Regions from separate parts of the Gelidimonas denitrificans genome, predicted to be linked through region 1. Evidence: predicted binding sites of a transcription regulator. Region 1 holds the regulator's gene; each other region holds the start of a gene.
What was found. The regulator sigma-54, encoded in region 1, starts transcription at its own class of promoters, with help from an activator protein. The targets are predictions, from matches to a motif close to TGGCANGNAANCTGCTTT.
Positions count from the first base shown of each region.

Region 2: the regulator sigma-54 is predicted to act here: its motif matches at 2,485-2,502, upstream of FKCLFG_RS15935 (P-II family nitrogen regulator).
Region 3: the regulator sigma-54 is predicted to act here: its motif matches at 2,014-2,031, upstream of prpB (methylisocitrate lyase).

Region 1 is NZ_CM146350.1:211,336-215,624, reverse strand. It holds gene lptA (lipopolysaccharide transport periplasmic protein LptA) at 1-460, shown strand, start outside; gene lptB (LPS export ABC transporter ATP-binding protein) at 462-1,220, shown strand; gene FKCLFG_RS01055 (RNA polymerase factor sigma-54) at 1,255-2,727, shown strand; gene hpf (ribosome hibernation-promoting factor, HPF/YfiA family) at 2,834-3,199, shown strand; gene FKCLFG_RS01045 (enoyl-CoA hydratase/isomerase family protein) at 3,396-4,289, shown strand, end outside.
Region 2 is NZ_CM146350.1:3,427,092-3,431,380, forward strand. It holds gene FKCLFG_RS15905 (hypothetical protein) at 1-29, opposite strand, end outside; gene FKCLFG_RS15910 (hypothetical protein) at 47-304, opposite strand; gene FKCLFG_RS15915 (hypothetical protein) at 364-780, opposite strand; gene FKCLFG_RS15920 (hypothetical protein) at 831-1,040, opposite strand; partial or broken gene FKCLFG_RS15925 (YifB family Mg chelatase-like AAA ATPase) at 1,230-2,096, opposite strand; gene FKCLFG_RS15930 (accessory factor UbiK family protein) at 2,101-2,340, opposite strand; gene FKCLFG_RS15935 (P-II family nitrogen regulator) at 2,549-2,887, shown strand; gene FKCLFG_RS15940 (ammonium transporter) at 2,940-4,265, shown strand.
Region 3 is NZ_CM146350.1:1,939,622-1,943,910, forward strand. It holds gene prpC (bifunctional 2-methylcitrate synthase/citrate synthase) at 1-991, opposite strand, end outside; gene prpB (methylisocitrate lyase) at 1,076-1,963, opposite strand; gene prpR (propionate catabolism operon regulatory protein PrpR) at 2,210-3,862, shown strand; gene FKCLFG_RS09080 (potassium transporter Kup) at 4,017-4,289, opposite strand, start outside.

The DNA of each region.
Region 1 (4,289 bases):
GACCAACATTGAAGCCAACCAAATGGCTTACGATGATCTCAAGCAGATCAACACCTTCATCGGCAACGTGGTCTTAACGCGCGGCACGCTGCTGATGAAAGCAGGCAAGGTGGTCGTCACGACAGACCCGGCCGGCTATCAGTTCGCCACCTTGTACGGCGCACCGGGTGCAGTGGCAACCTTTCGCCAGAAGCGCGATGGCGGTCCCAACCTGTGGGTGGAAGGACAGGCAGAACGGATCGAATACGATACCAAGGCAGAAATAGCCAAATTGTTTTCGCACGCAAAGCTCAAGCGGCTCGATGGCAGCAAGACCATCGACGAAGTCGAAGGCGAATTCATTTCCTACAACAGCGGCAGCGAATTCTTCAACGTTACCAACAGCGCCAGCGGTGTCGGCACGCCGGGCAACGGGCGCATCAAGGTGACCATCCAGCCGCGTACTGTAAAGGGCCAATAAGATGAGCCAATCCAGTATCCCAGGCAGTACCCTGAGCGTGCGCGGCCTGCAAAAAAGTTACAGCAAACGGCTGGTCGTGCGCGACATCTCGCTGGAAGTAAAAAGCGGCGAAGTGGTCGGCTTGCTAGGCCCCAACGGGGCCGGCAAGACGACATCGTTTTACATGATCGTGGGTTTGGTGCCATCCGACGCCGGCACCATCGATCTCGACGGCGTCGACATTTCGCGCCTGCCGATCCATCGCCGCGCGTTACTCGGTCTGTCTTACCTGCCGCAGGAAGCCTCGGTTTTTCGTAAACTGACGGTCGAGGACAATATCCGTGCAGTACTGGAATTGCAAAAAGAAAATGGTAAAGCGCTCTCGAAAGCTGCCATTGAAGAACGCCTGAACAAGCTGCTGGCCGACTTGCAAATTGAAAAATTGCGCGAAAATCAGGCGCTGTCGCTTTCCGGCGGCGAACGCCGGCGGGTCGAGATCGCCCGGGCGCTGGGCACCAACCCGCGCTTCATCCTGCTCGATGAACCGTTTGCCGGGATCGACCCGATTGCCGTCATCGAGATTCAGCGCATCGTGCGTTTCCTCAAGGAGCGCGGCATCGGCGTGCTGATCACCGACCACAATGTGCGCGAAACCCTCGGCATCTGCGATCGTGCCTATATCATCAACCAGGGTGCCGTGCTGGCCAGCGGTCAGCCCGACGACATCATTGAAGATGCCTCGGTGCGGCGGGTGTACCTGGGCGAACATTTCCGCATGTGAAGATAAACCACCTGATGCGACAAGTCCTTTCGGTATGAAGCAATCACTCCAGCTGCGCACTTCGCAGCATCTTGCGCTGACGCCGCAGTTGCAGCAATCGATTCGCCTGCTGCAACTGTCGACGCTGGAGCTGCATCAGGAACTAGAACAGATTCTGTGCGACAACCCGCTGCTGGAACGGCTGGACGATCCGCTCGACCATTCGGTGCGTTTGCTGGCCGATGGCGTAATCAGCACCAGCCCTGCCACCACAGCCTCAACTGAAACCGATCCAGCCGGTACGCAAGGCGGCAGCGCCGCCGAAGCAGATGCCGGATTGGATACGCCCGATGCACAGACGGCCGCATCGGACTGGAGTTTTGACGATGTGGCGCGCACCAGCAAAGCGCCGGAAGACGACGACGGCCGGGCCCAGCTCGGCGCGCACGAATGCACTCTGCGCGAGCACCTGCTGGAGCAAGCCCATTTAAGCTTGCAGCAACAGCGCGACCGCGCGTTGCTGGAATTGCTGATCGATGCGCTCGATGACAATGGCTACCTGGAAGAGTCTCTTGACGCCATCCATGCTCGCTTGCCGCCCGAACTCGGTATCGAACCGGAAGATCTGACGTTCGCGCTGGCCCTGCTGCAAAGCTTCGACCCGGCCGGAGTTGGCGCGCGCAGCCCGTCGGAATGTCTGGCGCTGCAGATCCGCCACTTGCCTAAAGCGCCGTTCGTTACGCGCCGTCTGGCGCTGGCCATCGTCGAACAGCACCTGGCATTATTTGCGCAACGCGACTTTAACAAACTCAGAAAACTGCTCGATTGCGACGATGAAGATTTACGCGAAGCACAGACGCTAATCCGGCAATGCAACCCGCATCCGGGCGCCATTTTCGGCAGCGGCAGTGCCGACTATGTGGTACCCGACGTCATAGTCAGGCCCGGCAAAAATGGCTGGCAAGTCAGTTTGAACCATGAAGTCATGCCGCGCCTGCGGGTCAATGCGCTGTATGCCAACATCCTCAAGCAAGACAAGGGAAGCGGCTCGATGACGTCGCAGCTGCAGGAAGCGAAGTGGCTGATCAAAAATATGCGGCAGCGTTTCGATACGATTTTGCGGGTTGCACAAGCGATAGTCGAGCGGCAACGGAATTTTTTCAGCCACGGCGCAGTCGCCATGCGGCCTCTTGTCTTGCGTGAAATTGCTGATACACTAAACCTGCACGAGAGCACAATCTCCCGCGTCACCACCCAAAAATACATGCTCACACCGCATGGTATGTTTGAGTTGAAATACTTCTTCGGCAGCCATGTCGCCACCGAAACCGGAGGAGAAGCTTCCTCCACCGCAATCCGCGCACTCATCAAACAACTGATAGGAGCTGAACACCAGAAAACACCACTTTCCGACAGTAAAATCGCCGACATGCTGGGCGAGCAAGGTATGGTCATCGCTCGCCGTACCGTCGCAAAATACCGCGAAGCGCTCAAAATCCCACCTGTCAATTTGCGAAAGTCTTTGTAGTCCAGTCGTCTGAAGTCCTTGCAATGCAGTTGCTGTTGCTGCATTTTGGCTCTGGCCGGCCCACCAGGCCCGAGGCAGGCAGTGACAATTTCCATAGGAGTGCTTTATGAATCTCACCATCAGTGGACATCACCTCGAAGTAACCCCCGCCATTCGCGAATATGTACAATCCAAAGTCGAGCGCATTACGCGCCACTTCGATCATGTCATTGATATCGCGCTCATTCTGAGCGTTGACAAGCTCCCTGAAAAAGAAAAACGGCAGCGCGCTGAAATCAACCTGAATCTCAGCGGGAAAACGTTACACGCTGAAAGCGCGGACCAAAACCTGTACGCAGCCATTGATACGATGATCGACAAGCTCGACCGCCAGATCATCAAGCACAAAGGCAAGGTACAAGACCGCCCACACGATGCCATCAAGCACCTGGACGGAGAACCCGAGCTGCCGGAAGAATCCGCGGTTTCCTGAGAGGAGATACGCAGAGTCGAACAATTCGACTCGCAACAATCAAGGGCGCAAGATGCGCCCTTTTTGACACCTGATTAAAACTGATGCCAGATACGCGCAGTGCTTGCAACACTTGAAAAGAATTCCGAATTTTTGAGTGACATCAGTAGATAAAACTTACGTAAATTCACCATTCCAGCCAAGGCGCACCTTCACCATGACAGAACACGTTCACATTTCGACCGAAAACCAGATCGGCTGCATCACTCTGAATCGTCCCAAGGCGCTCAATTCCTTGTCGCTGGAGATGATCCGAACTATTACTGAAGTGCTGCTGGCGTGGCGCGCCGACACCGGCATCCACGCGGTGTTGATCCGCAGCAGCAGCGAAAAAGCTTTCTGCGCGGGCGGCGATATTCGATTCTTTTACGATATAGGCATCGCGACGCCGCGTGGCGGCAGCGCCTTGCTGGAAGATTTTTTCACCGAAGAATATGCGCTCAACCACCTGATCCATCACTATCCGAAACCGTATATCGCGCTGATGGATGGCGTGGTGATGGGCGGCGGCATGGGCGTGGCGCAAGCCGGCCCCGCCAGCCGGCTGCGCATCGTGACCGAACGCACCAAGATGGCGATGCCGGAAGTCAATATCGGCCTGTTCCCGGATGTTGGCAGCGGCTATTTTCTGTCGCGGTGTCCGGGGCAACTCGGCACCTATCTGGGCGTTACCGGCGACATCATCACAGCCGCAGACGCTTTGTACGCCGGCCTGGCCGATTTCTTCCTGCCGTCGGCGCAATTGGTGCGGCTAACAGACATGCTCCAGTCGGGCGACGATATCGATGTGCGAACGGCCATATGCGACTTCGCAGCCGGCTTCAACCACGGCATTGCGCCCGAGGCCAGCCTGCTGGCGGTCCATCGGGCCGCAATCGATCGCCATTTCGCACAGGATACAGTGCCGGCCATCATCAAATCGTTGGCGCAGGACGATGCGCCGTTCGCGCAACAGACCCTGGCCCTCATGCAAAAACGCTCGCCGCTGATGATGTGCGTGACGCTGGAGCAGCTCCGGCGCAGCGCCGCACTGAGCGTGGCCGATTGCCTG
Region 2 (4,289 bases), 420 kb from region 1:
ATTGGAACAGGCGTATCAACTATTGACATCACATTTTCTCTTTGGCCTAGCGGTCGTTATTCATCAAAACATCACCAGCACGGCGATTGGGCCAAGCGTCGCAGATTATTCGCTGCGCCATGGCAAATGCGCAGTCACGATGCATCATCACCCGAGTTAAAGCTTCTGGCGTAGGCCAAGCATCATATGAAACTATTGAGCCATCAATTGCACTCGCCAATTCCTTATTGCAGCAGAAACATCGATCCTGTACCTGGAATGGACTCTCCTCTTTGGCGACAATAATCGAGATTGAATGCGTCATAATTTTCCTTGGTTATGGATCTTGGATCGATCACACCAGCGCGAAATTGATAAACGTTCTCATATGTTTCCAAAATTTGAGCCATATGGAATTGAGGATCGCATTTCTAGTAGTTGCTGCTCTTTGATTTTCTTACCTTCGGCGTAAAAAAAATTTGAATCTCCTGAAGCCGCCTTCATCGCCTCGACCGCGGACGGAATGCTGGTACCGGTCTTAAAGAAGAGATGATTGTAAAAAGCGAGGTATCCGACCGTAAGGTCGGCCTGAAATACCTTGCCAGTATTCCCGATAAGGAAATTGAAAGCGCTATCAAATGCATGAGCCATACTTGTGGCCTTGATGCCCTCACAGGACGCCATGCATACAAACGGGTCAAAACCCTTAATGTGGTTATGCTCAATTAAAATCATTCTCAATTCGTTCCAATTTAAGAATGTTCCATCGGTCAGGCCAATGCCGTCATAGTTTCCGTGCATGCATAAATGGATGAAGGGATATGCATTTGATTGCCCTGATTACATTCTATTTACGCTTTCTTGGAGCCTGTGCCGAAATGCCTCCTCAAATGCTCTTTTGCTTGTAGCCATTGATAGAAACAAGGAACTCTGATGGCTGTGAGCGCGTCCCTGAGGCCCATGCCGATGCTATAACCATTGAAAAGATCCGCATCTGAAGGAGAGTCAACAATATAAACAAACGGAACCCATGGTGTATGTGGCTGTTGAATGTCAAACATATTTTCCGAGATAAGATTAATTGACTCTTTACTACGCTTACTCAACGATTGCTTTTTGTGGCGGAACTGCAGACGATCCCCCAAAGATATGCTAGAAAACTTGGCTCAGTAGCCACGGATAGCAGTACAAGTCAGCAATATTCAGTACAGAGTAGCGATATACAGTCTAATTTTTTGTTGGAATTAATAGCCGCCGCCGACTAATGCCACGCCGGAAGCGGTGTGATGGGGGGCGCGATAGGGCCGCACTTTCCAGCGGTCAATCGAGAAGCCGCTGGTGAGCGATTGCACGGCGGCCGATTCCAGCGCTTCGTCTTCCGTCATCGACGGCAAGATGCCGGGAAAGCGTGCCGCCAGCATCGACTTGCCGGTGCCCGGCGGGCCGACCATCAGCACGCTGTGACCGCCGGCGGCCGCCACTTCCAGCGCCCGCTTGGCTTGCACTTGCCCTTTTACCTCGGCAAAATCCGGATATTCGGGCCGCATCTCCAGCGCACTCACCACATGCGGCTTTAGCCTTGCATCGGCGTCGGATGCGCCGAAGTGGGCGCATACCTGCAACAGCGAATCGGCCGGTAATATCGTCACATCGCGCACCAGCGCGGCTTCATCGGCGCTGGCGCGCGGCAGGATGAAGGCGCGCTGGCGACCGCCTGCGCGATTCTTGTGCATCGCGAAAGTCATCGCCAGCGCGCCGCGAATCGGGCGCAACGCGCCGGACAGCGACAGTTCGCCGGCGAACTCGTATTGGTCCAGCGTATCGCCCGGAATCTGGCCGGAGGCGGCCAGGATGCCGAGCGCAATCGGCAGGTCGAAGCGGCCGGATTCCTTCGGCAGATCGGCCGGCGCGAGGTTGACGGTGATGCGTTTGGCGGGGAATTCAAAGCGCGCATTCTGCAATGCGGCGCGCACCCGGTCCTTCGATTCCTTGACCTCGGTTTCCGGCAAACCGACTATCGTAAAACTCGGCAATCCGTTGGCCAGATGCACCTCGACGGTGACTTCCGGGGCGTGCATGCCGGTCAGTGCGCGGCTTTTCAGGACTGCCAGACTCATCCGCTTATTTGGTCAGTTGCGCTTCGAGTTCGGCCACGCGGGTTTCCAGCGCCTCCAGTTTGGCGCGGGTTTTAGCCAGCACCTGGGTCTGAATGTCGAATTCTTCGCGCGTGACCAGGTCCATCTTGGCAAAGCCCTGGTTGAGCATGGCCTTGACATTCTTTTCCATTCCCTTGGCCGGCGAATTTTCCAGCACCTGGTTGATCTTGTTTTGGAAGTCGTTCAAAAAATTGCCTTTGTTCATGATGTTTCCTATCGTAGGCAAGCGCACAATTTTGGTGCAATGGTGGATCGATGTTGGCACAAGCGCCCATCAATGGTGCGCAATGGGGCTTGGGCCAGGCAGGCATCCCGTTTGGAAGCCAGCCAAAATCATACCTCAGGGAGCTGGCACGAGTTCTGCTAATGATGGTTTGAAACAGTTTATTTCACCCAGCCCAATCGAGGTTCCCATGAAAATCATTACTGCAATCATCAAACCCTTCAAACTCGACGAGGTGCGCGAAGCCTTGTCGGATATCGGCGTGCATGGCATCACGGTCACCGAAGTCAAGGGTTTCGGACGCCAAAAAGGCCACACGGAGCTGTATCGCGGAGCCGAGTACGTGGTCGATTTCCTGCCGAAAACCAAGATCGAAGCGGCCGTCGATGACGCCATCGTGGAACAGGTTATCGAAGCCATCGAAAAAGTGGCGCGCACCGGAAAAATCGGCGACGGCAAGATTTTTGTCCAGGATTTGTTGCAAGTCATCCGTATCCGCACCGGCGAAACCGGCCAGGACGCGCTTTAACGCATTTCAAATTAAACACGTTAAGCAAATAGACAAGCGAAGGGGAATCCAGATGAAAAAAATACATGCAGGATTTGGGGCGCTGATCGCCCTGCTGGCGGCGTCGGGGGCGCAGGCCGCAACCGAGGTGGCCGCAGTGGTGGCGGCCACCGTCGACAAGGGCGATACCGGCTGGATGATGACGGCCACCGTGCTGGTGATTGCGATGACGATTCCCGGCCTGGCGCTGTTTTACGGCGGCCTGGTGCGGGCCAAGAACATGCTGTCGGTGCTGATGCAGGTGTTCGTGGTGTTTTCCCTGATCGTTATCCTGTGGGCCGCATACGGCTACAGCCTGGCGTTTTCCGGCACCAATGCGTTTATCGGCAGCTTCGACAAGCTGTTTCTGCTGGGCGTGGGCAAGGATTCTCTGGCGGACACATTTACTGCCGGAGTAAAAATCCCTGAGTTCGTGTTCATCGCATTCCAGGCCACCTTTGCCGCCGTCACCTGCGGGCTGATCGTCGGCTCTTTCGCCGAACGCATCCGCTTTAGCGCGGTGCTGCTGTTCGCCGCGATCTGGTTCACCTTCAGCTATCTGCCGATCGCCCACATGGTCTGGTTTACCGAAGGTTTGCTGTTCAAAATGGGCGCAATCGACTTCGCCGGCGGCACCGTGGTGCATATCAACGCCGCGGTGGCGGGCTTGATCGGCGCTTACATGGTCGGCAAGCGGATCGGCTTCGGCAAAGAATCGATGACGCCGCACTCGCTGACACTGACCATGGTCGGGGCCTCGCTGTTGTGGGTCGGCTGGTTCGGCTTCAATGCCGGCTCCAATCTGGAAGCCACTTCGGGCGCGTCGCTGGCGCTGATCAACACCTTGCTGGCGCCGGCCGCGGCGACTCTGTCATGGATTGCCGGCGAAGCTTTGTCGAAAGGCAAATCGTCGATGTTGGGCGCGGCCTCCGGCTGCGTTGCCGGCCTGGTGGCAATCACCCCGGCCTGCGGCACGGTGGGCCCGATGGGCGCAATCGTGATCGGCTTGCTGGCCGGCGTGCTCTGCCTGTGGGGCGTGAATGGCCTCAAACGCATGCTCGGCGCTGACGATACGCTTGACGTGTTCGGCGTCCACGGCATCGGCGGCATCCTGGGCGCGCTGCTGACCGGCGTATTCACTGCGCCGGCGCTGGGCGGCACCGGCGCAGCCGAGTTTTCGATCGCCAGCCAGGTCGCGATCCAGGCCAAGGCTGTGCTGCTGACCGTCATCTGGTCCGGCGTGGTGTCGGTGATTGCCTACAAACTGGTGGATATGGTGCTTGGCTTGCGGGTGGCGGAAGACGCCGAACGCGAAGGCCTGGACGTCACCAGCCACGGCGAATCGGCGTATCACTATTGATTTGACTGGATTGCATCCAGCGGC
Region 3 (4,289 bases), 1.7 Mb from region 1:
CCATCATGTGATACGACACGGCGGAGAACCAGTCTAGGTTCGGGAACATTTTTTTAATGTCCCACATCACGGTTTCCAGGCGCTCGGCAATGTCGAACATCGCAGTCGAACCGGCTTCTGTAGACAAATTGTGCGCAACTTCCTTGATGACCTTGTTGCGCGGGTCCGACACGGTATATACCGGATGGCCGAAGCCGATCACGACTTCCTTGTTTTCGACGCGTTTCTTGATGTCGGCCTCGGCTTCGTCCGGATTGTCGTAACGCTTCTGGATTTCGAATGCTGCTTCATTCGCGCCGCCGTGTTTCGGCCCGCGCAAGGCGCCGATTCCACCAGTGATGGCGGAGTAAATATCGGAACCGGTGCCGGCGATGACGCGACTGGTGAAGGTGGACGCATTGAATTCATGCTCTGCGTACAGGATCAGCGAAGTGTGCATCGCTTTTTCCCATGCAGCGGACGGTTTCACGCCATGCAGCAGATGCAGGAAATGACCGCCGATCGAATCGTCATCGGTTTCAACGTCGATACGTTTGCCATTGGTGCTGAAGTGATACCAGTACAGCAACATGGAACCGAATGACGCCATCAGACGGTCGGCGATGTCGCGCGCGCCTGGGGTGTTGTGATCATCTTTTTCTGGCAGAGTACAGCCGAGTACGGAGATGCCGGTGCGCATCACGTCCATCGGGTGCGATGCGGCAGGCAGCGTTTCCAGCGCAGCCTTGACGCTGGCAGGCAAGCCGCGCAAGGATTTCAGCTTGGCTTTGTAGCCCTTGAGTTCGGCTGCGGCAGGTAGTTTGCCGTGTACCAGCAGATAGGCGATTTCCTCAAATTCGCAAGTATCGGCGATATCCAGGATGTCATAGCCACGGTAATGCAGATCGTTGCCGGTCTTGCCGACGGAACACAGTGCGGTGTTGCCTGCAGTGACGCCGGACAACGCGACGGATTTTTTAGGCTTGAAAGTTGCTGCTTGCGGTACGCTCATTTTTTAGTTTCCTAACGAGAAAGAATCCTATTTCAGGCGTGCAGGCTTCCGGCTGCACACCTGAGAATACACTACGGAAATATCTTATTTCTTCTGTGCCGCAAACAACGCGTCCAGATGCTGTTCGAAGTCGTGGTAATTGATGCGGTCGTACAGTTCCATACGGGTTTGCATGGTGTCGATCACATTTTTTTGCGAGCCGTCGCGGCGGATTGCGGTATATACGTTTTCGGCAGCCTTGTTCATCGCGCGGAAAGCCGACAGCGGATATAGCACCAGACTGACATCGGCCGACTTCAACTCTTCCACCGTAAACAACGGTGTAGCGCCAAATTCGGTGATATTGGCCAGCACCGGCACTTTGACCGCAGCGGCAAACTTCTGGTACATCGCCAGCTCGGTAATCGCTTCCGGGAAGAGCATGTCGGCACCGGCTTCGACGTAGGCGGCGGCACGTTCCAGCGCGGATTCCAGCCCTTCGACTGCCAGCGAATCGGTGCGCGCCATGATCACGAAATTCTCGTCGGTACGGGCATCGACTGCAGCCTTGATGCGGTCCACCATTTCCTGCTTGCTGACGATTTCCTTGTTCGGACGATGGCCGCAGCGCTTGGCGCCGACTTGGTCTTCGATATGCAGTGCGGCAGCGCCGAACTTGATCATCGATTTGACGGTGCGCGCGACATTGAACGCGCTGGAACCAAAACCGGTATCTACATCGACTAACAGCGGCAGATCGCAGACATCGGTAATGCGGCGCACGTCGGTCAGCACGTCGTCCAGATTGGAAATGCCAAGGTCGGGCAGACCGAGCGAGCCGGCAGCGACACCGCCGCCAGAAAGGTAAATCGCCTTGAAACCGGCACGTTTGGCCAGCAGCGCATGGTTGGCGTTAATCGCGCCAATGACTTGCAACGGGGACTCTTCTTGCATCGCCTTGCGGAAGGCGGCTCCTGCGGAATACAAACTCATGTCTTCACCTTATCTGTTGAGAGGTTTCACTGACGCTAACTGCACACTGTATTGCAATCGCCGTGCCACATTGGCGAAAATGCCGGCATGCGCGCATCAGAAATTTAAAAATACCTTGCGATTCATTGGTTTAAGAAGCTTGCAGCGTAACGTGCAGCAGCATGCCGTTACTTGATGCAGGCAAATTTTGTTTCAATACGCGTTACAATCGTCGCCTTATTTGAAACATTGAAACATGATTGAAACATGCGCCCCAATCCAAACGCCCACTTTCAGAACGACAGCAACAAACCGGTCATCTGGACCGTTTCCGTGTCGCGTCTGTCGGACCTGTTCCGCGACATCACGCTGGAATACGACGACCGCGCCACCATCGAGCCGATTGATCTCGGTTTTGAAGATGCGGCACGCCATATCCGCGAGCGCATGGCAACCGAACGCTGCGACGCGGTGATTGCCGCCGGCTCCAACGGCGCTTATCTGAAAAGCCGCTTGTCGGTGCCGGTGGTGATCGCCAAGGCCAGCGGCTTCGACGTGATGCAAGCCCTATCGCGCGCGCGCAAAATTACGCCCGACATCGGCATCATCACCTATCAAAGCACGATGCCGGCGCTGAAGGAATTTCAGAATGCATTCGGCTTTCGCATTGCGCAGCGCAAATATGCCACCGAAGAAGATGCCCGGGCCCAGATCAACGAACTCAAAGCCAGCGGCATCAAAGCCATCGTCGGCGCCGGCCTGATTACCGATCTGGCTGCGGAAGCGGGACTGGCAGCAGTCTTCGTGTATTCGGCCGCATCAATCCGGCAAGCCTTCGACGACGCGCTGGAAATCGCCAAACTGACGCAACTGGAGTCGCAACGTGGACGCGGCGCACCGGTGACCGCGGCTGCGGGCATGGCTGACACCTTACGCGCCAAACACGGCATCACCGATTTGCGCGGCGAATCCAGCGCCATGGAAGCATTGCGGCAAACCGTGGTGCTGTATGCCAGATCCCCCGCCACCGTACTGATTCAGGGCGAAACCGGCACCGGCAAGGAATTGGTGGCGCAAGCGATTCACCGCGAAAATCCGCGCATGGCGGCCGGCAACCGGCCCTTTGTCGCAGTCAATTGCGGCGCGATTGCAGAATCCCTGCTGGAGTCGGAATTGTTCGGCTATGAAGAAGGCGCATTCACCGGCTCGCGCCGCGGTGGCCACGCCGGACTGTTCGAAGCGGCCCATCGCGGCACGCTGTTTCTGGATGAAATCGGCGAAATGCCGCTGACGCTGCAAACCCGCTTGCTGCGGGTGCTGGAAGAACGCGAAATCGTGCGGGTCGGCGGCACCCGGCCGATTCCGGTCGATGTGCGCATCATCAGCGCCACCCATTGCGATCTGGAACAGCGGATCCGCGAAGGGCGTTTTCGCGCCGACCTGTTTTACCGGCTGGCGGTGTTGCGCCTGACGCTGCCGCCGCTGCGCGAACGGTGCGACGACCTGATTGCGTTGGCGGTGTGGTGCCTGAAAAACGCGCTGGCCGCGCTCGGCGCCCGTCCGCATCCGAACCTGCAGGCAGAAATCAATGCGTGCGGCGCATTGCTGCAAAACTATGACTGGCCCGGCAATGTGCGCGAATTACGCAATCTGATGGAGCGTCTGGCGCTATTTTTGGCCGCCGAACCGTTGCAGGCGATCTCGCCCGGATTCATGTTGAAAGTGGCGCCGGAGTTGCTGCAGTCTTCATCTGATGCAGGGATGGCGCGCACGGCTCCTGTCTTAGAACAGTTACCGATAATGCAGATTGCAAACATCCACCAAACTCTGGATCGCTTCAACGGCAACCGGGCCGCCGTCGCCAAACACCTCGGCATTAGCCGCACCACGCTGTGGCGCCGGATGCAGCACGGCGAATAAAGCATACTAGCCGCAGCATATTTCATTACCGCATATTATATATGCGGTAATGCGGATGTTTATCGACATACTCCTGCTATTTTTAATATACCGCAGGATCGGTGCAACCCATTGCATATCGAACTTACAAGATGGGTTGCACCCATCTACGCACTTAAATCTCGACCTGCGTACCCAACTCGATGACACGGTTAGCCGGAATGCAATAGTAGTCGGCTGCATCGCGGGCATTGCGCGCCATGCCGGCAAAAAGCCGTTCGCGCCACAGCGCCATGCCGGAACCCGGCGTGGCAATAACGTTCTGGCGGGCGATGAAAAAAGAGGTTTCCATCATGTTGAAATCGAGTGCATATTGCTTCGACAATTCCAGCGCACGGGGAATATCCGCCGTGTTCTTGAAGCCGTAATGCATGTCAAGCTGGTAGCA